3 regions of the Thermosipho japonicus genome follow, and region 1 is predicted to be linked to each of the others. Evidence: predicted binding sites of a transcription regulator. Region 1 holds the regulator's gene; each other region holds the start of a gene.

Region 1 (8,220 bases):
CCAATGTTATTAAAACTAGTATAAATTATAGAATCCACTACTTGAAACTCGGGGACTATATCTTCAATAACCTTCTTTAATTTTTCATTCTTTGTCGATGGAATCGCAGAAATTGGAACAGCATTTTTAACCCTAAATATGTGAGAAACTCCAGGATTGGAAGTTCTAGAGGCAAAAAGAAAGGTCTGAGTTTCTGCTATTATAACATCTTTATCTACCTGATTCTTTCTAAATATGTTATAAAACTCAAGTGCACCAAACGTTCTACCTGGATTTAAGATAAAAATTTGACCATCTTTAACATATTTTGAAACTTTTTCTGCAATATCTGCATGTGCAAAAGCAGGAACAACGATCATTACTAATTCAGCATCTTTTAAAGCTTCTTCCAAGTTATTTGTAACATTCTTTATTTTTACACTACCAGTAATTTCACCTTCCAATTTTATAACTCTAGATTTGATAAAGGATGAAATTCTTTTTAAGCTTCTGTTATATAAAGTAACAGCAAATCCCCTCATAGCTAAAAACCCAGCTAGAGCAAGTCCTCCGTTTCCTGCTCCAATAACTGTGATGTTCATTTTTATCCCCCCTAAATATAAATTCACTTTAACAATTAATACATCAATTCAGGATCTACAACTGTTTTTGGAAATCCTTTTTTCAAGAATGATTCTATATTTTCAAATAGATCATCTATTCTTCCTTGCTGACCCTCTATTGTGAATCCTCCTACGTGCGGAGAGAAAACAACATTTTTGAACTTATGGAATGGAAAATTAAAAGGTAAGATAACTTTTTCATCTTTTGAAGGATACTTATACCAGACATCAGATGCAAAACCTTTTAATATACCATTTTCAAGCGCTTTAAAAAGTGCATTTTCATCTATCAATTCTCCTCTTCCAACATTTATTAAAAACTTTCCTCTCATTTTTTCAAGCATCTTTTCATCGATAATTTTGTAAGTCTTTTCAGTCAAAGGTAGTGCAAGATATATTACCTGTGCATCTGATATTGCTTCTTCTATTGAAGTTACAATCCTATCAAATCCTGCTATTTGTTCTTTGCTTCTCTTAAAACCTGTTATATAACAATCAAAACCTTTTAAAAGCTTTGAAAGATGTCTTCCAATAACTCCAGTTCCAAGTATCGCTACTTTTTTTCCTTGAAGTGAGTACCAATAATCCTCTTCTTTAAAGCCTACAGCAAAGCCATGCCATATTCCCTTTTCAAGGTCGTTGTGAAATTCTACTATTCTTCCAAGAAGGGCAAGGGATAGAGATAGCGCACGTTCAGCTACCATTTTTCCATTACCGTGTGAATTTGAAACAATTATATTTCTTTCTTTTATCTTTTTCCACGGAAGTTTATCTGCACCGGTCCAAGGAATAAAAATAGCTTTTAAATTTTTTGCTTTATCTACTTGCTCTTCACTTAAATGTCCAGTAATTATTATTTCTACATCTTCTAGGACATTATCTATATCTTTTGGAGTATACCAATCAATCTCATTAAATTCTTCAATCTTTTTTCTAAAATAATCAGTTATTTTTGTTAAAACAAGTGCTTTCACATTATCACCCCTTAAGTATAAAACCTATATCATTTAAATTAGTTCCCGTTGGTCCTGTTATTAAGAGATCTCCAGAAAGTTTTAAGGCATTATAGGTATCGTTATTTAAAAGAAATTCATATGGATCCTTCGAAAATTTTCTGACCTTTGAAATAGTTTTCCCATCAACAATTGCTCCTGCAGCATCCGTGGGACCATCTGTTCCATCTGTTCCAACACTTGCAATGACTACATCTTTCATATTTTCTATTTCAAGTGCTGCTGAATAACACAGCTCTTGATTTCTTCCACCTTTTCCGCTTCCTTTTACCTTTACAACAGTTTCACCACCAAAAATAATACAATATGGTGTTTTTAATTTACTACTTTTTGCTATACTTGCAATAAACTTTCCAGCTTCTTTTGCCTCACAATCAAGTCTTGTAGTTAAAACAAGTGTGTTTAAATTATACTTTCTTGCTTTTTTTTCTAGAACATCACATGCTATATCAATACTTCCAATTATGTAATGCTCTATATCAACTTTCTTGTTGACTTTTACATCTTTTTTTAAAGCATTAATTATATTTTCATTAAAATCTAATTTGTACTTTTTAATTATTTTGTCAGCATCTTCAAAGGTACTACTTGTTTCATATGTTGGACCTGATGCAATGTAACTTAAATCATTTTCAAGTACATCTGATAAAACCAATGTAATTACCTTTGATTTAACAAAATTTAAAAACCTTCCACCTTTTACTTTTGAAAGTCTTGAGCGAATAGTATTTATCTCCTTAATATCTGCACCACTTTTTAATAGCTGCGTCGTTACATCTTTTAAATCATCCAATGAAAGTCCATCTTGCAATAGTTCAAAAGTAGATGAACCTCCGCCAGATATTAAAACCAATAGGATATCATCTTTTGATAATTTTGAAAATTTTTCAACGGCAAATTTTGTAGCAGAAAGTGAGTTTTCATCCGGTAGGGGGTGTCCTGCTTCAAATATATCAAAATTTTCAATATTTCCAAAACTATACCCATATTTTGTTATAACTATTCCATACTCTATATCCAATACATCATTTGCAGCCTTTGCCATCTTCCATGCTGCTTTTCCAATTGAAAGAACATATACTTTCTTATCAACCCTTAGCTCTTTTAACTTTTCTTTTACTAGTTTTTCAGGTTGGATATCATCTAAAGTATCGAAAATCAGCTTTTTGGCTAAAGTTTTAAGTTCCATATGAATCATCTACCATACTTATATTTCTTAATGAATTTCTCTTTTTTCCAATTTGATAGAGCTTCTTAACTAGTTTAACCTTTTCAGGATCTTCATCATCCAAACTTTTGTTATTTACTAGCTTATCTAATATCCTATCAAGAGTAAAATAATCAAGCCCAAATATTTCCTCATCGCTAAGTCCTGGAATTAAATCTGGTGAAGCTGGTTTTATAATTATTTTTTCAGGAACATTCAATTCTTTTGCAAGCTCGTATACCTGAGTTTTATAAAGATGCAAAATTGGTTCAATATCTGTTGAATCATCTCCCCACTTTACATACAACCCTGTTAAAAATTCTGTTTTATTAGTAGTTCCAACAACAGCGTAATTTCTTCTTTCTGCCTCTTTGTATAGATAAACCATTCTCACCCTATGTTTTGCCCTATAGTAGCTTATACCTTTCAAAAACTCTTCATCTTCAATTCCTTCTATATCAAATTCAAAAGGATTGCCTTTTTCTTTATACTTTTGCCATCTTTTCTTTGCAAAATTTTCTTTTACCTTCCATGGCACAAAAAATGCTGGTGGATAATACTTGTAAATCCCAAGTGCTCGAAGAATATTTGTAATATTCTTTATTTCATATTCAACTCCAAAGTGTTTGCAAACAAAAACTGCATCTTTAACTGAATCTTTAGGACTATCTCTTTCAGGTAAAATAAAACACTTTATCTTATTTCTATCAAATGCTTTTACAAGAAGTGCTAAAACTACAGCAGAATCAAGTCCTCCACTAACTCCAAGAACTACTCCTCTAAAATGATATTGCGCAACAGTTTCTCTTAAAAAATTAACAATCTTTTCACTCTTCTTCATCAACATCCTTTCCCCTCAATTTCGCAATTTCCTTTAATAACTTTTTCTCAGAGCGAGATACTCTTTTTGGAATTTCTACTTTGACCTTTAAAATCAAATCTCCTCTTCTTCCCGTTCTCATATCTGGTACGCCTTCTCCGTATACATAAATGTTTTCTCCATCTTGAACACCGGATGGTATCTTAACTTCTTTAACTCTACCGTCAGGCATCTTAATTTTTACTTTGGTCCCAAGTATAGCTTCGACATAATCTATTTTTATCTCTTTAATTAAATCATTCCCATGCCTTTCAAAGTCAATATATCCTGTAATTCTTACATTTACATATAAATCGCCATATCCACCACCGTTATACCCTGCATTACCTCCACCTTGAACTCTAATAACGGTTCCGTTGTCAACTCCAGCTGGAATTTTTACTTCCACTCTATGTCTTTTTCTTATTCTTCCACTTCCACCACATACATGACATGTCTCTCCTGGGATCTTTCCAGTACCACCACATTGATTACATGTGTATTGGTTTACAATAACCCCCAAAAACGTTCTCCTTTCCTCTCTAACTACCCCTGTTCCATGACATTTTGGACAGCTTACCCATCCACTTCCTGGCTCTACCCCTTCACCATTACAATGACTACATACCTCATATCTATCGTATTCAATTGGGATAGTTGTTCCTGTAAATACATGCTCAAAAGGCACATCAACAGTTATATTTATATCTTCTCCACGTTTTGCTCTTCTTTGTTTTTGTCTTGAAGAAGTTCTTTGATCACCAAAGAATATGTTAAATATATCGTTATTAATAAAATCACCAAAATCCTTGAATATATCTTCAAAACCACCGAAACCTCCAAAGCCACCAAAACCGCCTCCACTACCAGCGTTTGGTGGGACATCACCTACATATCCGAACCTATCGTACATTGCTCTTTTTTCAGGATCAGAAAGAACTTCGTATGCTTCTTGTATTTCTTTAAATTTTTCTTCCGCCTCTTTTCTATTTTGATGATTTCTATCTGGATGCCATTTTTTTATTAATTGTTTATATGCCTGCCTTATTTCTTCTTGAGATGCATTTCTTGAAACACCAAGGATCTCATAATAGTCTTTTTTGGCCATATATTTCACCTCCTAGGCTTAATCGAGACCTTCACCTTCACAGGTTTTAGAACTCGTCCATTAAATTTGTAGCCATCTTCTACAATTTCAACAATTGAATATTCTTCTTTTTCTTCATCCTCAACTCTTTCTACAGCTTCATGTTCAAACGGATCAAATTTATCCCCTACTTTTATTTCCTGCAAGCCAAGTCCTTCTAGTATTTTAAATAAATTTTTGTATATAATTTCCATTCCCTTGAAAAATTGTGTTTTTTTAGTCTCATCATCAATATTTTTAAATGCCCTTTTAAAATCATCAATTATAGGAACTAATTTTTCAACAATTCTACCAATTGTTGAAATAGAAATTTGTTCCTTTTCCCTTGCAACATCTTTTTTATAATTTTCAAATTGAGATTTTAAAATTCTAGCATAATTTTCAAATTCCTTTAATTGATTTTCAAGTTCTTCAATCTTTTTTGATTGTTCATCAATTATTTTTTCTAAATGTTTTTCCTTTTCTTTCTTTTCTTTATTAGCATCCTCTTTAACATTTTCAATCATTTTTTCTTTTTTAATTTCCTTTTTTTCCATATTTTCCACCTCCATTATTCAACATTTCTTGCAACAACAGTAAAGTATTCAGTTAATCTATTCACAACATATTCCACGCTATCAAACACTCTGTTGTAATCACTAAATTTATCAAAAATAACAGCTATTTTTCCAACTTCTCTGTTAAAGACAAAGTAAGGCATTATTAAAATCGAATACTGCTCAAAGTTTTTAATATTATGCTCTTTTCCAATGAATATTCCTTCACCAAGTTCAAAAATCTTAGAATAATATTCTTCATTCGTTGAAAATCTAACAATCTCTTTTAATTTGTCTTCATCGAATCTTTTTGCATTAACAAGATTAAAAACACCCTCTGTTATATATTCTTCATACTTTTCAGAAGCTATCTTTTCTGAAAGTTCAATAAATTCCTTCAACCTTCCTCCAACCCATGAAAATCTTTCAACAACCTCTTTCAGTTTAGCCCTAAATTCACTAAGCAAAATTCCATCAAGACTTTTGTTTAAAAATTCTTCAATTTCTTGGATATTGTAAATTTCCGAATGCTGAATTGGAAGAACTGATGTAAGTCCAAGCTCGGTAATTATATTAACAATGGAAAAGTTTTTAGTTACCGGTGTTAAAACAACTCTTCGAATTCTTAAATACATAGGATTAGGTTTTTCAATTATAACGAAAGCTTTAACTGTGGTTGCAAGTAGCTTTGCTGCACCTTGAATAATCTTATCCAAGTCACCTATTGGAAAATCTATACTAACATCTATAGAACTCCCTGATTTTTTTGTTTCTTTTCTAAGTTTCAATATTTCATTTACGTAAAATCTTAAACCTTTATCTGTCGGCACTCTTCCAGCAGAAGTGTGTGGCTGAAATACGTATCCAAGATAATCTAACTTTCTCATGTCATTTCTTACAGTTGCACCACTCCACTCAAGATTTGTAGACTCTAATATCTTTTGAGAACTTACTGGGGTTCCAGATTTTACATATTCTCTTACAAGACAATACAAAATCTGCTCTTGTCTTGTAGACAATTCTTTCATTTTCTCACCCCACTTATCAGCCATCTTATCACTCTATGTTCTTGTCTGATAATAGTATATCATAAAACGATTTTACAGTCAAATAAAATAAAGGCTCCAAATATGGAGCTCAAATTTCAAAAAAAATATTACCCATATTTAATTTACTGCTTTATCTTTTGTTTCTACTCCCAATACAAGAGTCATAACCGCTGCAAATATTGCAAATAAAGAAACAAATGAAAGGGCTGCAACTATAGATTTGTCAACAAAATAACCGGTAAAGTATGGAGCAATAATCCCTGCTATTCTTGCAGTTGCACCTGCAACACCATTTGCAGTTCCTCTAAATGAAGTTGGAAATAGTTCAGGAGTATATGCATACACAAGTCCCCAAACTCCCAAAGTGAAAAATGAAAGAACCAATACTATAAATAGAAAGCTTAAATTGCCAGTTGCAAGTAATAAAAGGAAAGAAGATAGACCCATACCTATGAAATATGTTGCAAGAGTTTTTTTACGTCCCCACTTTTCAATCAAATAAGCAACTGAAAGATATCCTGGAAGCTGTGCAAGATAGACAAAGAATGTATACCATTTTGCCCTTGTTATAGTTATCCCTAAACTTGCAATAAATATCTTTGGTGCCCATGAAAATAATGCGTAATATATGAAACTAACCACAAACCAAGATACAATAACTAAAATAGTTTGTTTTATATGTTCTTTTCTAAAAAGTCCACTGAAAGTTACCTTTACTTTTTCAATCTCTTCAATATTTTCAGGTACTTTGTTAAAAATCTTTTTTAAACCTTCAATTCCTCTTTTTTCAAATATATATTTTGGTGTATCTTTTTTTCTAAAAAACGGGATTAAAGAAATAATTCCAATTGAAAAAATATAAAAATCCCATCTCCAACCTAATTTTTCTCCCAATGTGACTGCAAAAAGTGCTATTAAAATGCTACCAACAGCCCAACTTGCCTCTAATATCACTAAATATCTTCCCCTAAGTCTAATAGAGGTATACTCTGACAAATAAGTATTAACTGAAGGTAGCAAACCTCCATATCCAAAGCCAGAAAGAAGTCTAAAAACATATGCACTACCAAAAGATTTTGAAAAGCCAAATAAAACAGTAAATATTACAGTAACAAGCAAATAAAATATTACGCCAGTTTTTCTTCCAAAATAGTCAAGTATAATCCCCGAAAATAATGCACCTAATAACATACCAATAAAAACTGAGCTAATTAAACTACTTGCTTGTACTGTTGTTAAATCCCACTCAGAAACAAGGTCAGGAACGACAAATGGCATTACCATTACACCTGCAGAACCAATTATCCAAAGAATCGAAGTTAAAAGCAACAAATTTTTTTGTTCTTTCTTTGAGACAATTAAGTCAACAACTTGATCTATCTTCATTTTTCCACCCCCAATAAATATTTACTTATTGCATCTAAAACATCATTCATTATTTTTTTGTTGGGTGCTTCAATAGTATGTATATGAACTCCTCCAGACAATTTCAATAGAGGAGTAGCATTAGAACTCTCCATCAATGCCATAAATTTTGAAATATCATCCATAGTTTCTATATCAAGCCTTCCTTTTATTTCACCATATAGAGGATGCTCAACAATAACATCTATTACCTTCCCGCCGGCTTTAACAATTTTTAACAGCTCATCATATATTTCATCTTCACTATGCTTTACCGCAACCATCTTTCTTACCACATCTTTCTTTTTTTCTAAAATGTATCCTTCTCTTGTTGAATAGATCTTATATCCTTTCGTCTTTAACACAGATATATCTTGAACGATAACTTGTCTGCTTACTTTTA
Region 2 (8,220 bases), on a different contig from region 1:
TCGATGTGACATTAGAAAAGCTTGCCAAACTAAAACCAGCATTCAAAAAAGACGGAACAGTAACGGCCGGAAATGCAAGTGGAATAAACGACGGAGGAAGTGCAATACTGCTTGCAAGCGAAAAATACATAGAAAAGAAAGGATTAAAACCTCTGGCAAAGATAGTAGCATGGGCACAAGCAGGAGTAGATCCAATGGAAATGGGCCTTGGTCCGGTACCAGCAACAGAGAAGGTATTACAAAAGGCAGGAATGAAAATGGAAGACATAGAATTGATAGAACTAAACGAAGCATTTGCAGCACAAAGTTTGGCAGTAATAAAGGAATGGAGTAAAAGATTTGGAGTAAGCGAGGAATGGATAAAAGAAAGGACAAATGTAAATGGAGGAGCAATAGCACTAGGACATCCAATAGGGGCAAGTGGGAATAGGATAATAGTAACGTTGCTTTATGAGATGAAGAAAAGGAATTTAAAATATGGACTTGCAACATTATGCATCGGTGGAGGTATGGGAACCGCTGTTATTATTGAAAATATTCAATAAAAATTAATCATGAATCTTTATCCCCAAGCAAAATTTGCTTGGGGATTTTTTATTGTTTGACAAATTTCTACTGTAATATTATAATATTACAGTAGAAGGAGGTAAAATATGTGGTTTACTATAAACTTTTCTTCACACAAACCTGTATATAAGCAGATTATAGAAAACGTAAAACTACAAATCATGAATAAAAAATTAAAAAAAGGAGATTTTTTACCATCTATTAGAAAAATGGCTGAAATGTTAGATGTAAATTTAAACACAGTTTCAAGGGCATACAGAGAACTTGTAAGTGAAGGGATAATAGAACCAATAAGAGGAGAAGGATATGTAGTAAAAAAAGACATATTAGAAAATTTTAATGAAGAACTTATCAATGAATTAACAACCATAGTAAAAAAGTGTATTAATGCAGGAATGAAAATTGATGATATTTGTAACATAATAAAATCAGCGGGAGGGAAAACAAATGATACTACAAGTAGAAAATCTTAAAAAGTATTATAAATCAAAAAAAGCAGTAGATGGAATTTCTTTCAAAGTGGGCAAGGGAGAAATTTTTGCTCTTCTTGGTCCCAATGGTGCAGGAAAAACTACAACTCTAAAATGCATAATTGGTTTAAGAAAAAAAGACGATGGCAAAGTAGAACTAAACGGAAACTTTACATATCTTCCTGAAAAAAAAGAACTGTATAAATCTTTAACAATAAAAAAGATGTTTGAAGTAACTCAAGAATTATCAAAACATTTTAACATTGAAAAGGCATTTGATTATTTAAAAGAATTTAATATTGAAAAAGACGAAAAAATAGCAAATCTTTCTCATGGAATGACAACACTGGTATATCTTTCAATAGTTCTTTCTGAAGATGTTGATATCTACTTTTTAGATGAACCAACGTGGGGTCTTGACCCTCTAATGCAAAAAAAGGTAATTGAATCCATAAGAAGATTAGCTTTTGATGGAAAAACAGTATTTTATACAAGTCATATCCTTTCTGAAGTAGAAAAAATTGCCGATAAAGTTGCAATTATGAGCAAAGGACATATAGTAGAAATGGGATATTTGGATGAAATAAAAGAAAAATACGTTCTCTGTTCAACAAAAGAACACATCCAAGGATATTTGTATAAAAAAACAAATGATGAAAATATTTATCTATGCAAAAAAGAAGAAGCAAAGGGCGATATTCAACCAGCAAATTTTGAAACTATCTTTGAAGCTCTTGTCAAAGGAGGAGATAAAATATGAAAAGAGAATGGCTACAAATGAAAGTTAGAACTATTAGCCTTTTTATTTTATTCACAATTCTTTTCTTTTCACTTGCACCATTTCAAAACTTTACAATAAACATATTAACCGAAAACTCGGAAGCTATTAAAAAATTCGTTGGAGAAAATTTTGTTGAAAAATTAAAAAACTGGGATTACTATATACTCTCTCAATGGTTTGGAAAAAACTTTGGCCAATTTATTCCAATACTAGCTATAATAATAGCGTTTCCACTTTTTTCAAGAGAATATGAAAATGAAACAATAACATTTTTATTATCACGGCAAAATAGAAAAACTATCTTTCTCCAAAAAACTTTATTAAGTATTTTTGTACTCTTTATTTTAATTACCTACTTTTCTTACTTACCATCCATATATTCGTTGATAACCTCAAAAGAGTTATCAATTCTTACTGTTTCAAAATTTTATATTCACTCACTCGTAGGAGCATTCTTTTGGTTTTCAATTGTAATTGTATTCACGACATACTTTAATGACCAAGTAAAACCAATTCTTTCTTCTGCAGTAGTTTTAGGTTTAACAACCACACTAGGACTACTAAAACCACTCAAATTTTTTAATACATATAAATATATTCTTGGATATTCAATTTTTGAAAAAGGAAAAGTTGATCTCACATATACAATTGTACTTACTATACTAAGTTTTATCTTTGTCTACTTTTCATATCTAATCTTTAAAGAAAAGGAGGTTTAAATATGAAAAAATTTATTTTTGTATTACTTGTTGTTTCAATAACTATTTTTCCTATAGAATACCAATTAGTAGCCCAATCATATTTTGAAGGTTTAATTTCCAAAAATTTTGAAAAATGCTATGAGCTTTCCTCAGACATCTTGAAAAAACATCTTCCAGTCGCTAAATTAAAAGAAATATGGGAAGGTATTGAACAAACCTATGGCCCATTTTCAAACATTATTAAAATCACTCCAATTGAAAAAAGTCCATATATGATTTATATATACACAGCAAAATTTCAAAAAAGATCACTAAATATCTCAATAACTGTAAATAACCAAGGAAAAATAGACGGCTTATTTTTTAACCTTGCACAAAGCATTGAATACAAAGCACCAGACTATGTAAGTAATGATAACTTTACTGAAAAAGATATTAAAATAGGAGATCTACCTGGAAAACTAACAATTCCAAAAAACTCATCTGATGTTGCTGTAATTTTAATACATGGATCAGGTCCAAATGATATGGATGAAACAATTGGCCCAAATAAAATTTTTAAAGATATTGCTTATGGACTTTCAAGCAATAATATAGCTGTATTAAGATACGATAAAAGGACTTTTCATCCAGAGCTTCTAAAAGAGCCAGACAATATAACTGTAAGAGAGGAAGTAATAGATGATGTAGAGAATGCTGTTAAACTTTTAAAAAAAGAAGGATATAAAAAAATATATCTTTTAGGTCACAGCCTTGGAGCATACCTTGCTCCATACATAGCCTATAAAAATCAAGATATATATGGGTTAATTCTTCTTGCACCTCCTGCAAGAAATATAGAAGAAATAACACTAGATCAATTAGAATTTCTTGAAAAACTTTACTCTGGAAAAAATAAAGAAGAAATAAACAAAGCAAAAGAAGGGCTTAAAAAAATAATAAACAACAAAGCAAGCAAAAATGAAATAATCCTTGGTGCACCAGCAAGTTATTGGTATGATCTTAGAAATTACAATCCTTTAAAATATATAAAACAATTAAAAATTCCAGTACTAATGCTTTTTGGAGAAAATGACTATCAAGTTCCTACAAAAGAATTAGAAATTTTCAAAAAAGAACTTTCAGAAAAGAAAAATATTAAAATTAAAATGTATTCTAATCTGACACATATTTTTACTCCAGGTGAAAAATCTCCTTATTCATATTATATTGAAAACCACGTTAGTAGAGAGGTAATCAAGGATATCGTATCATTTATAGAAGGGAGGAATTAAAATGATAATAACTACAACAGAGAATATTCCAGATTATGAAATTGTTGAAATATTAGGAATTGTAATGGGAAATATAGTTCAATCAAAACACTTAGGAAAAGACATCGCTGCCGCATTTAAAACCCTTGCCGGTGGAGAAATTAAAGCATATACAGAAATGATGACAGAAGCAAGAAACAAAGCAATAGAAAGAATGATAGACGAAGCAGAAAAAATAGGAGCAGATGCTGTAGTAAATGTAAGATTTTCAAGTTCTTCAGTAATGAGTGGTGCCGCAGAAATGCTTGCTTACGGAACAGCTGTAAAGATTAAAAAGTCAAATAAATAACAAACTTATGTAACAATTGCTATAATTTTTAGTAAATTTTAAATTACAGCCAAGAATGCCTATAAACAGAGGTATTTTTGATTTTTATTATCTATATTATCACTCTTGACAAAAGACTGCTAATATCATATAATATGTATCGGGAGGTGAAAGATATGGCAAATAAAAAAGAATATGTCGTAGGTATAGACCTGGGTACAACAAATAGTGTTATTGCTTGGATGAAACCAGACTCTTCAGTTGAAGTTATACCAAATGCTGAAGGTGCAAGAACAACTCCGTCAATAGTTGCATTCAGTAAAACCGGTGAAATTCTTGTAGGTGAACCCGCAAAAAGGCAGCTTATATTAAATTCTGAAAGAACTATTAAATCAATAAAAAGAAAAATGGGAACCGATTATAAAGTAAAAATCGATGACAAAGATTACACCCCACAAGAAATCAGTGCATTTATACTAAAGAAGCTAAAAAGAGACGCAGAAGAATACTTGGGCGGAGAAGTTAAAAAAGCTGTCATCACCTGTCCTGCATACTTCAATGATGCTCAAAGACAGGCAACGAAAGAGGCTGGTATAATCGCTGGTTTTGAAGTCTTAAGAATTATAAACGAACCAACTGCAGCAGCTCTTGCATATGGTCTTGATAAAAAAGGAAAAGAAGAAAAGGTTCTCGTATACGACTTAGGTGGAGGTACATTTGACGTTTCAATACTTGAAATTGGCGATGGAGTAATTCAAGTAGTTGCAACTTCCGGTAATAACCATCTTGGTGGTGACGATTTTGACCAAAGAATAATCGATTGGCTCGCAGAAGAATTTAAAAAACAACACGGTGTCGATTTAAGAGAGGACAAGCAAGCTCTTCAAAGATTGAGAGATGCTGCTGAAAAAGCAAAGATTGAACTTTCAAGCAAACTTGAAACTGATATAAGTTTGCCATACATAACAGCTACAGCAGAAGGCCCACTACATCTTGAAATGAGACTAACACGTTCAATGTTTGAATCCTTAACAAGAGACCTTGTTGAAATGACAAGAAAGCCTGTTGAACAAGCGCTTTCAGATGCTAAATTAAAACCAGAAGATATCGATGAAATAATCCTTGTAGGTGGTATGACAAGAGTTCCAATGGTTCAAAAATTCATCAAAGAAATATTTGGTAAAGATCCTAACAGAGGAGTTAATCCAGACGAAGCAGTAGCAGTTGGTGCAGCAATTCAAGCAGCTATTCTTGCAGGAGAAGAAGGAGCACAAGGAAAAGATATCGTATTAGTTGATGTCACACCATTAACACTTGGTATAGAAGTAAAAGGTGGTTTGTTTGAACCAATTATCCCAAGAAATTCAACTATACCAATTAAAAAGAGTAAAGTCTTTACAACAGCAGAAGACGGTCAAACAGAAGTAGAAGTAAGAGTATACCAAGGCGAAAGACCGATTGCGGCAGATAACATTTTACTTGGAAGCTTTAGACTTGTTGGAATTCCACCTGCACCAAGGGGTGTCCCACAAATCGAAGTCACATTCGATATTGATAGCGATGGAATTGTTCACGTCTCGGCAAAAGACCTTGGCACAGGAAAAGAGCAATCGATGGTTGTATCCGGTAGACATCAATTAAGCGAAGATGATATCAACAAGATCATTGAAGATGCTAAGAAATTTGAAGAACAAGATAAGAGAAGAAAAGAAGAAGTAGAACTTAAAAACAAAGCAGATGACCTTGCATACTACATAGAAAAATCACTAAAAGAATATGGTGACAAAATCCCAGCAGATGAAAAAGACAAACTCGAAAACCTTGTTAAAGACTTAAGGGATGCAATAAATAAAAACGATATACCAAGAATAAAGATGTTGTTTGATGAACTTGACAGAGAAAAAACAAAAATTGGAGAGTATATTTACAAACAAAATCAACAAGGTGGAAATCAACAGGCTGAAAATCAATAATAAAAAATATAAAGGGAGGTGGGAGTATGTTAGCAAGAAGAAATTATTTTGACCCATTTGTAGAACTTCAAAAAGAAATTGACAGATTATTTGAAGACTTTGTAAGACCATCAAGATTTGATACCACTCACTTCCCAAAAGTAGATGTTTACGAAACAGATAAAGAAGTTGTCATTGAAGCTGAACTTCCAGGCCTAAAAAAAGATGACGTTAAAATAACAATTGAAGATAACGTTCTTACAATCAAAGGCGAAAGAAAATTCAATCGCGAAGACAAAGGAAAGAACTATAAAATAATCGAAAGGGCAGAAGGATACTTCGAAAGGTCATTTGGACTTCCAGAATATGTTGATGTAGAAAAAATCAAAGCAAAATTCAACGATGGAGTTTTGACAATTGAACTTCCAAAGAAAGAAACAAAAGACAAAAAAGTTATTGATATACATGTTGAATAATAAAAGAAGGCTCCGAAAATTCGGAGCCTTCTTATTTTTTCACATAGTTATTTAAAATTGCATCCTCATGATTTCCTTATACGCATCAACAATCTTATTTCTAACCTCGACTGTAAGTCTCAATGAAATTGATGCTTTTTCTGCTTCTACAATAACTTCGTGGATATTGCTAATTTTTCCAGTTGCAAAATCATCTGCCATCTGCTCCGCTTTTTTTTGCTGTTCATTTACGCTCTTTAGAGCATCATTAAGTATTTTCGTAAAATCCGTATTTTGTTTTTTTACGTTTGAAGGTTTTAAATTTCCATAATTTCCTATACCATTTATTCTATCTATCATACAAATCACCTCCCAATTTGGAGAGCACTATTTATCATAGCTTTTGTGGTGTTAAATGCAGTAACATTTGCCTCATATGCTCTTTGAGCATTAATCATATCCACCATTTCCCTTACAACATTTACATTTGGAAGTTTAACATAACCATTTTCATCAGCATCTGGATGTGTTGGATCATATACTATCCTAAATGGAGATTTATCCTCGTAAATTTTTTTCACAACTACTCCACCATTTTCCAATCTACCGTTGATATTTCTCAAAAGTTCCTGGAACACTGGTACCTTTCTCCTATATGGCTCACCATTTTCAGTTCTTGTTGTTTCTGAATTTGCTAAATTATTTGAAATAACATCTATTCTGAGTCTTTGAGCTGACATTCCCGTCGCAGAAATCGTCATTATATTAAATTCATTCATATTTTACCTCCTTACCTAATATTCCTTATAACTGTGTTGTATCTATCAATATTAGCACTCATAAGCCTGGACAAAGTCTGATATCTAAGCGCATTCTTTACCATTTCTACCATTTCAATATCAATATCTACGTTATTACCATCGTTAGTTAATGAAGTGTTTTTTTGAGTCTTAATAATAGGGCTCACAACTTTTGAAGTTTTTTCTATATGTTTCCGTGAAGTTGTTTTTAAACTCAACTTCATTTTTGATTCATTTAACAATTCTTCAAAAACAATATATTTTCTTTTGTAATTTGGGGTTTCAGCATTAGCGATATTCTGTGAATGTATTTCCTGCCTTTTAAGTGCAACATCCATTGCCGCTTTCAAAGTTGAAAAATTTGAATTGAACATGTCTTTACCCCCTTTTCATAGTTATTTTTCTACGTGTCTATAAAAATTCCTAAAATATTTTTCAGGAATTATTGATAACATCAAAGCAAACATAGTTAAAACTACACCAAAAATCTGTAACATATCAAGCCTTTCAGAAAGCAAAATAATTGAAAAAATTGTTGCAAATACAGGCTCACCCACAAAAATAAGTGCAGAAGTATTACTTCCAACCACTTTTTGGTACTTTGCCTGTGCTATTAACGCATAAATCGTAGCAAAAATCGCTGTAAATAAAGCTACACTAAATATTTTTACATCTATTTTCCATGATTGATTCAAACCAAAGAGTGAATTTAACACCGCAACCATTAAAAACTGAGAAGTAAGTAAATCTTTTTCGGGGCTTTTTTTAGAAAATTCTGTAACCAAAACAACATGTAACGCGTAAAGAATTGCACAAAAAAACGTTAAAACATCACCAAAATTTATACTATTGATTCCTCCAGAAAGGAGATACTCACCTATCATAGCAATTAAAAATGAAAATATTTGTACCT
Region 3 (8,220 bases), on a different contig from region 1:
CTCTGGCTCAATATTAGCAATATAATTAAACCTATCTTCATTTTGTTTTATATCAAACATGTCATCACCCCGCAATTACAGAATAGCCATTTTTCTCTATATCATCAGCCAATGAAAAGTCACCGCTCTTTACAATCTTTCCATCTGTATAAACATGAACTTTATCAACATCTAAATAATTAAGTATTCTTTTGTAATGAGTTATAATAAGTATACTCGTTCCAGATTCTCTTATCTTATTAATCTGATTCGCAACAATTCTTAAAGCATCAACATCTAAACCAGAATCAATTTCATCTAAAATTAAAAGTTTCGGCCTTAAAAACCTTGCTTGCAATATTTCGGATTTTTTCTTTTCACCGCCAGAAAACCCAACATTCAAAAATCTATTTAAGAAATTATCAGAAACAACAAGTTCACTTAATATTTCATCTATTTGCTTATTTAATTGCGCAAAAGATTCATTATCTCCATGAATTTTTCTATATGCACTTAAAAGAAAATTACTGAATTTTACACCGTCTATTTCAAATGGATTTTGAAAAGTCATAAAGATACCTTTTTTTGCCCTCTCATCAGCGGTTAAGCCAACAATATTTTCACCTTTAAAAATTACTTCGCCTGAATCAATTCTATACCTTGGATTTCCCATTATAACGTTTGCAAGAGTCGATTTTCCTGAACCATTTGGTCCCATAATAGCATGTAATTCTCCATAACCTATATCCAAATTAACACCTTTTAATATTTTTAAGTTTTCTTCTTTCACAGATGCATGCAAATTTCTAACTTCAAGCAATTTTTCCATGATATTACCTCCTTAATTAGTTTTTCCTAATTAAAGTATAACATATTAATTTCAAAAGTCAATAATAAAAAATAAAGGCTTGAAAAATTACAAGCCATAGATAAAAAAAAATTCCCCGGAAAAGTTTCCGGGGAATTTGTCTATTAAAATGATTATTAATATTCTGGCATTTCTGGCATTGGTTGGTTATTCTTGGGTTCTGGTTTTTCAACCACAAGTGCTTCTGTTGTTAACAACATGCTTGCAATTGATGCTGCGTTTTGAAGTGCACTTCTTGTAACTTTTGCTGGATCAATAATTCCGCGTTCAAACATGTTGCAGTATTCACCTTTTAATGCATCAAATCCGTATGCTGGATCATCATTTTCAAGTACTTTGTGGATAATAATTGCACCGTCATAACCTGCGTTCTTTGCTATTTGATTAATTGGAGCTATCAATGCTTCATAAACAATCTTTGCACCAATCTTTTCATCACCATCAAGTTCATTTACTACTTTTTCAACTGCTTTTCTTGCACGGAGTAATGTAATTCCTCCACCTGGAACAATACCTTCTTCAACAGCTGCTCTTGTAGCACTGAGAGCGTCTTCAATTCTGTGTTTCTTTTCTTTTAACTCGGTTTCTGTTGCTGCACCAACTTTAATTACTGCGACACCACCAGCAAGTTTTGCCATTCTTTCTTGTAATGTTTCTTTTTCGTATTCTGATGTAGTTTGCTCGATTTGTGCTTTAATTTGAGCAATTCTCTTTTTAATTTCTTCTTGATCACCATGTCCACCAACAATTATTGTTTCGTCTTTTTTTACTCTTACAACATCTGCTCTTCCAAGATCGTTTAATGTCAAGTCTTCTAAGTTAATTCCTACTTCTTCGCTTGCTACTATACCACCGGTAAGAATTGCAATATCTTGGAGCATCGCTTTCCTTCTGTCACCAAATCCAGGTGCTTTAACCGCTACTGTATTAAGTGTTCCTTTTAGTTTATTAAGAACAAGTGTTGTTAATGCTTCCCCTTCAACATCTTCTGCAATAATTACAAGTGGTTTTCCAGTTTGTGCTACTTTCTCAAGAATTGGAATAAGTGGTTTTATATTTGAAAGCTTCCTATCTGTAATGAGAATAAATGGTTCATTGTAAACTACTTCCATTTTTTCAGGATCAGTTACAAAGTATGGTGAAACATATCCTCTATCAAATTGCATACCCTCAGTAAATTCAACATATGTCTCAATTGATTTACTATCTTCTACAGTAATTACTCCATCTTCTCCGACTTTTTCCATTGCTTCTGCAATTAATTTACCAATTTCTTCACTGTTTGCACTAATAGATGCTACATGAGCAATATCATCTGTACTTGAAAGTTTCTTTGATATTCTTTTAATTTCTTCAACACCTGCTGCAACTGCTCTTTCAATTCCTCTTTTTACAAGGATTGGATTTGCACCAGCCGTTACGTTTTTAATTCCTTCTTTTATCATTGCTTGCGCAAGAACTGTTGCTGTTGTTGTTCCGTCACCTGCTACATCGTTTGTTTTACTTGCAACTTCTTTTACAAGTTGTGCACCAAGATTTTCAAATTTATCTTCAAGTTCAATTTCCTTAGCAATTGAAACACCGTCATTTGTAATTGTTGGACTTCCCCAAGATTTTTCAATAACTACGTTTCTTCCTTTTGGACCTAATGTAATTTTAACTGCATCTGCAACTGCATCTACACCTCTTTCAAGTGCTCTTCTTGCCTCTTCACTGAATTTCAACATCTTTGCCATGCGTGTCACCTCCCTATTAATCTTCTATTTTTGCTAGAATATCTTCTACATCAATTATAATGTAATCTTCTTCCTCTATCTTAATTTCGGTTCCCGAATATTTGGAAAAGATTACTTTATCACCTACGTGAAGATCCACATCTGCATCTTCCAAGTTACCTACTGCAACAATTTCTGCTTTCATAGGTTTTTCTTTTGCAGTATCTGGAAGAACAATTCCTCCTTCAGTTCTCTTTTCCTCCTGAATTGGCTTAATTAAAAGTCTTGATCCCAATGGAATAACCTTCATAATCGTACCCCCTTTCAAAGTTTTGTTGTCACTCTTATTCATCGACTGCTAATTTAAGTTTACCAAAAATATCAAAATTGTGAAGCCCAATTATTGGCGATTATTAGTTTTTAGAAGAAATTAAAGTGAAATAACATACATTTTCTTTCTTTTTCGCACTTTTTATATCACAAAAAAAGGAAGGGAGGCATTTTCTGCCTCCCTTCTGGTGGAGCCGATGGGATTTGAACCCACTGCCTCTACCGTGCCATGGTAGCGCTCTCCCAATTGAGCTACGGCCCCTTACAATTTATAATTTACCATATTTTCTATTTTCAGTCAACATTTAACACAAAACATAATTATATGGTAAAATTGTTAAAAATAGGGGGCGTATAAATTGAACATTTTTGAAAAAATTCATCCTAATCTTAATGTTAATGAACTATCTACAGATAGTCTTGCTTATCTAGGTGATGCAGTATTCAACCTTTTCGTAAAGGTATTATATTTCAAAAATACAAGTGTAAAAAATTTACACAAAGATTCTCAACTCCTTGTAAACAGAAATTTTCAAGCTACCCTCCTAGATAAAGCCCTTCCTCTATTAAATGAAGAAGAAAAAGCATTTGTAAAAAGAGGTATAAACAGCAAAGGAGCCGGAAGGTATGGAAATGATCCCGCCTACAGAAAAAGTACCGGTTTTGAAGTTTTAGTAGGTTATTTGTATCTAACTAACCAAGAACGTCTTTATAATCTATTAATGGAGGTGTTAAAATGAGTCGCTCTGTAATTATTGATGGTTCCGTTATTTATACTAATTACAGTCAAATCATGGGGCACAGAAAATTTGAAGATCTTTTAAAAGAATTTATAACCATACTTTCTGAAAAAAATAGTCCACTCCTAGAAGCAATTTCACCATTCAAATTTGGAAATGAATATGACATTAGAAGGTTATCTGAATATCTCCATCTTTTATCTATGAGGAATATTAGAGAATTAATTCACATAATGAATTACGTAAACCCCGAAAAACTCGAAAAATTTATTGAAGGCTTTTACTCATTCTGGAGATCAAAACACAGATTTATGGTAAGGCATGAAAAATACGTAAGTGATTACAATAGACGTGCAAGCATAGAATATACCATGACAATGATTGGCGATCAATTTAAAGCTGTTATTAAAAATTTATACAGACAACTAATTTCAAATATATCAAATGAGTTTCCAAAAGTAATGAGACAGCTACCAAGTGGAGCTCAGGCAATGTTCTTATACGATTATATTGAGTGTGACGATTTTGGTGCAAAATGGATGAAAGATATTCCAACAATATGGGGAGCAATTTTTGATCCACCTGCAATTTTTTATACAAATTCAAACAAACGAAAAGGAATTATTCCTGTAGAAGAAAAAGATATTTTAGACAAAATAAATCTTTCTAGCAATGAGTGGTTTAGGATTCCAATATACGTTGGAAAACTATTGTTTTTTAATTTTGTACATAAAGAATATCTTGCACATGGTGCTGGACTTGCGAATTTGTTTGAAATAGCCTCACCAAAGGATATAAAAAATAAAAAACCCGACGGAATAATAATATTTGGAATTGCTCCAGAAAAAATCCCAGATTATAATGAAAAATGGGAAAATGCAGTAGTTTTTAAAGACAAAAATTGCTACGTTGGTGTGATACCAGGAACAGATGAAAATGATTATTTTGGATACATGAAAAAAACTACCTTGACGGTTCACAATTTGATAATGATAGATAACGAAAGACTTCCAATCCATGGATCAATGGCTCAAATAACATTAAAATCTGGAAAAAAAGCAGTAGCTATGTTTGTAGGTGACAGTGGTGCCGGAAAAAGTGAAACACTTGATGCACTAAATAGAATGGAAGAAGTAGCAGAAGTAAATATTATTATAGATGATATGGGAAGTTTAGATATACACAACGATTCCATTGTAGCATATGGAACTGAGACTGGAGCATTTGTTAGACTTGATGATCTACCACCAGGATATGCATATCATACAATGGATAGAAGTATATTCATGAACCCTGATAAAATTAACGCAAGAGTTATAGTTCCATTCAACAACTATAAAGATATTATTACCCCAATCAAAATTGACTTTCTATTCTATGCAAATAACTACACAGAAGTCAAAGATGAAAGTGAAAGAATAAAGTTCTTTGAGACATATAAAGATGCCTTAAAAGTATTCTCAGAAGGGAAGAGAATGGCAAAAGGAACAACCTCTGAAAAAGGATTAACTACATCATATTTTGCAAACCCATTTGGTGCGATCCAAATGAAAGAAAAACATGAAAAAATTGCGCAAAAATTCTTCAAAAAAATGTTTGAAACGGGGGTGAAGGTTGGTGAAATAAGAACGATGCTTGGAGTTGAAGGATACGAAAAGGAAGGAACTATGCTTGCAGCAAAAGCATTAATGAAAATCATTGAGCAAAAGGGGTGAAATAGTGTTAAATCAATCTTTAATTAAAGATATTATTGGTACAGTATTAAAATATGGGGGAGACTTTGCAGAAGTTTTTGTAGAAAACAAATATGAAAACAGGATAGAACTTACAGATGGAAAAATTCAAAAAGCAAATACTAATAACATCTCTGGTGTCGGTATTAGAGGATTTCTTGGAAAAAAGGCAATATATGCTTATACCAATGTTTTTGAAAAAGAAAATTTATTATCTGTTGCAAAAAGAGTAGGAGAAGCTTTATCTGAAGTGAAAATTAATGATTTAACTTTGGATTTTGATAATAAAAAATTAAAAAATAGACATGTTATATATTTATACCCAAGAGATGTTGAAAAAACAGAAAAAGTCAAAATAATGAAAAGAGCATACGAATCAGCCAAAAATTATTCAGAATTAATTAAGCAAGTTCAAATATGGTTCTGGGAATACGACCAAGAAGTATTAATTGCAAATTCTGAAGGTGTTTGGGCAGAAGATAGACGTGTAAAAACAAGACTTATGATTAATGCTATAGCCGAACATAATGGTAATATGGAAAGAGGTTTTTATGGACCAGGAGCAAGCATGGGATTTGAACTATTTGATAGAATAGACGTTGAAGAAGCTGCAAAAAGAGCTGCAAGAATCGCTGCAAGAATGGTAGATGCCGAACCAGCACCTGCAGGTAAAATGCCAGTAATTATTTCAAATGAATTTGGTGGTGTTATATTCCACGAAGCAGTTGGACATGCACTTGAAGCAACTTCTGTTGCAAAAGGGGCATCCGTTTTTGCAGGAAAATTAGGTCAAAAAGTTGCCGCTGAATGTGTATCAGCTGTTGATGATGCAACAATACCAAATGCTTGGGGTTCAGCAAATGTAGATGATGAGGGAACACCAACAAGAAGAAACCTTCTTATAGATAAAGGAGTGTTAGTTGGATACCTAATTGATAAATTAGGTGGAAGAAGAATGGGAATGGAAAGCACAGGAAGTGCTCGAAGGCAAGATTATACATTTGCTCCAACTTCTAGAATGAGTAATACATTTATATTACCTGGTGATTACCATCCTGAAGAAATCATAGCAGCAACCGAATACGGTCTTTATGCAAAAGAAATGGGTGGGGGCTCAGTTAACCCAAGTACCGGTGAATTTAATTTTGCAGTTAATGAAGCATATTTAATTGAAAAAGGTAAGATTACAAAACCCGTTAAGGGAGCAACACTTATTGGAAAAGGATATGAAATAATTCAAAAAATTGATATGGTTGGAAACGATGTTGGTAGAGGTCAAGGTGTTTGTGGATCAATTTCAGGAGCTGTTCCTGCAGATGTAGGACAACCTACAATAAGAGTTTCAGAAATAATCGTTGGGGGGCGAAACAAATGACATACAACGAATTTAAAGAAAAATTATTTTCTATTGCAAAAGAAAAAGGATTTGAAGCTCAGATTGATCTATCGGAAAGTTCAGAATTTTCACTAAGATATGCTAATAATGATATAGATCAATATACTGACGCTTCAAAATTTTCAGTTTCTATAAAGATTTTGAAGGATGGAAAGATAGGAAGAGTTTATACTGAACAACTAGAAAATCCAGAAAAATTATTTGAAGAAGCCCTAAAAAACTGGGAGTTAACAGATAGTGAAGATGAAGAATTTTTCTATAATGGAAGTGGCAAATACATTGAAATGGATCTTTACAATGGAAGTTTTGAAAAAACAAGCGTTTCAGAAAAAATAGAATTTGTCAAAAAGCTATATAACAGTGCAAAATGTGATGATAGAATAGTCATGGTTCCATATGCAATCTACAATAATTTCAAAGTTTCCAAAAAAATTTCAAATACTTTAGGGCTTGATGTTTCAACAACTGCAGATGGTGGATACAGCTATGCAATGGCAGTATCGAAAGACGAATCAACACATTCTGGATTATGGATGGATGTTGGAACTAAATTCTCTGACCTTGATCCAGAAAAAATTGGAAAAACTGCTTGTCAAAATGCACTAAGTTTACTTGGTTCAAAATCTGTTAAAAGCGGTAAGTACAGAGTAATAATCAAAAATACCGCTTTTGAAGATATGCTCAGCCTTCTCATTAGCATGATTTCGGCAGAAAACGTTCAAAAAAATATGTCCCCATTAAAGGGAAAACAAAACCAAAAGATCGCAAGTACAATTTTAAATATTAAAGATGTTCCTTACTACAAAAACAGTATTTCGAATAGACCTTTCGACGATGAAGGGGTTCCAACAAAAGAAACACCAATAATAGAAAATGGAATATTAAAGAGTTTCCTATACGATTTAAAAACTGCAAAAAAAGATAACACTGAACCAACTGGAAATTCCCTTGGTGGTTCAATTAGGCCAATAAATTTACTTATAGAAAGTGGAGAATATGACTTTGAAAACCTCCTAAAAAAATTAGATGATGGAATAGTAATTATAGGTGTAGATGGAATGCATTCAGGTGCAAATCCAATATCTGGAAATTTCTCACTCGGTGCAAGAGGCTATAGAGTAATTAATGGAGAAATCTCCCATCCTATAGAACAAATAACCATCTCTGGAAATTTCTTACAACTATTGGAAAAAGTTGAAGCAGTTGGAAATGACTCAAAAATCTTCTATGGAATAATAACCCCAAGTATTTTAATAAGTGAACTCGATATTGCTGGTGAATAAGGCGGATTTCTCTCCGCCTTTTTTATTTACAAAAAACAAAAATTAGATTAAAATTAAGTTGTACCTTTAGAAATAGGGAGGGGAAAAAGTGGATTTCCCTAGGTTGTTTGTTAATCTTGAAAAAATTAGAGAAAATGCAGAAAAACTACTTGAAACACTCTCAAAACTTAAAATTG

What was found. Region 1 encodes HrcA, which represses chaperone genes, less so after heat shock. Its sites were predicted from a motif close to ATTAGCACTCNNANNNTNNGAGTGCTAAT; they were not measured.
Region 2: the regulator HrcA is predicted to act here: its motif matches at 4,217-4,245, upstream of dnaK (molecular chaperone DnaK).
Region 3: the regulator HrcA is predicted to act here: its motif matches at 2,897-2,925, upstream of groES (co-chaperone GroES).

The regions. Positions count from the first base shown of each region.
Region 1 is NZ_JACHEX010000008.1:15,955-24,174, forward strand. Features, by position in the region: gene HNP65_RS09530 (NAD/NADP octopine/nopaline dehydrogenase family protein) at 1-581, opposite strand, end outside; gene HNP65_RS09535 (NAD(P)-dependent oxidoreductase) at 617-1,576, opposite strand; gene HNP65_RS09540 (glycerate kinase type-2 family protein) at 1,581-2,813, opposite strand; gene nadE (NAD(+) synthase) at 2,794-3,669, opposite strand; gene dnaJ (molecular chaperone DnaJ) at 3,650-4,789, opposite strand; gene HNP65_RS09555 (nucleotide exchange factor GrpE) at 4,795-5,334, opposite strand; gene hrcA (heat-inducible transcriptional repressor HrcA) at 5,379-6,392, opposite strand; gene HNP65_RS09565 (MFS transporter) at 6,531-7,799, opposite strand; gene HNP65_RS09570 (transcription repressor NadR) at 7,796-8,220, opposite strand, start outside.
Region 2 is NZ_JACHEX010000001.1:411,881-420,100, forward strand. Features, by position in the region: gene HNP65_RS02235 (acetyl-CoA C-acetyltransferase) at 1-545, shown strand, start outside; gene HNP65_RS02240 (GntR family transcriptional regulator) at 654-1,040, shown strand; gene HNP65_RS02245 (ABC transporter ATP-binding protein) at 1,015-1,797, shown strand; gene HNP65_RS02250 (ABC transporter permease subunit) at 1,794-2,537, shown strand; gene estD (esterase EstD) at 2,540-3,793, shown strand; gene HNP65_RS02260 (YbjQ family protein) at 3,795-4,121, shown strand; gene dnaK (molecular chaperone DnaK) at 4,277-6,073, shown strand; gene HNP65_RS02270 (Hsp20/alpha crystallin family protein) at 6,100-6,528, shown strand; gene fliE (flagellar hook-basal body complex protein FliE) at 6,580-6,867, opposite strand; gene flgC (flagellar basal body rod protein FlgC) at 6,873-7,286, opposite strand; gene flgB (flagellar basal body rod protein FlgB) at 7,298-7,681, opposite strand; gene HNP65_RS02290 (DMT family transporter) at 7,703-8,220, opposite strand, start outside.
Region 3 is NZ_JACHEX010000005.1:171,779-179,998, forward strand. Features, by position in the region: gene sufB (Fe-S cluster assembly protein SufB) at 1-60, opposite strand, end outside; gene sufC (Fe-S cluster assembly ATPase SufC) at 65-808, opposite strand; gene groL (chaperonin GroEL) at 964-2,583, opposite strand; gene groES (co-chaperone GroES) at 2,600-2,872, opposite strand; tRNA gene HNP65_RS08875 (tRNA-Ala) at 3,079-3,154, opposite strand; gene HNP65_RS08880 (Mini-ribonuclease 3) at 3,252-3,632, shown strand; gene HNP65_RS08885 (phosphoenolpyruvate carboxykinase (ATP)) at 3,629-5,347, shown strand; gene HNP65_RS08890 (metallopeptidase TldD-related protein) at 5,352-6,740, shown strand; gene HNP65_RS08895 (TldD/PmbA family protein) at 6,737-8,044, shown strand; gene HNP65_RS08900 (alanine racemase) at 8,133-8,220, shown strand, end outside.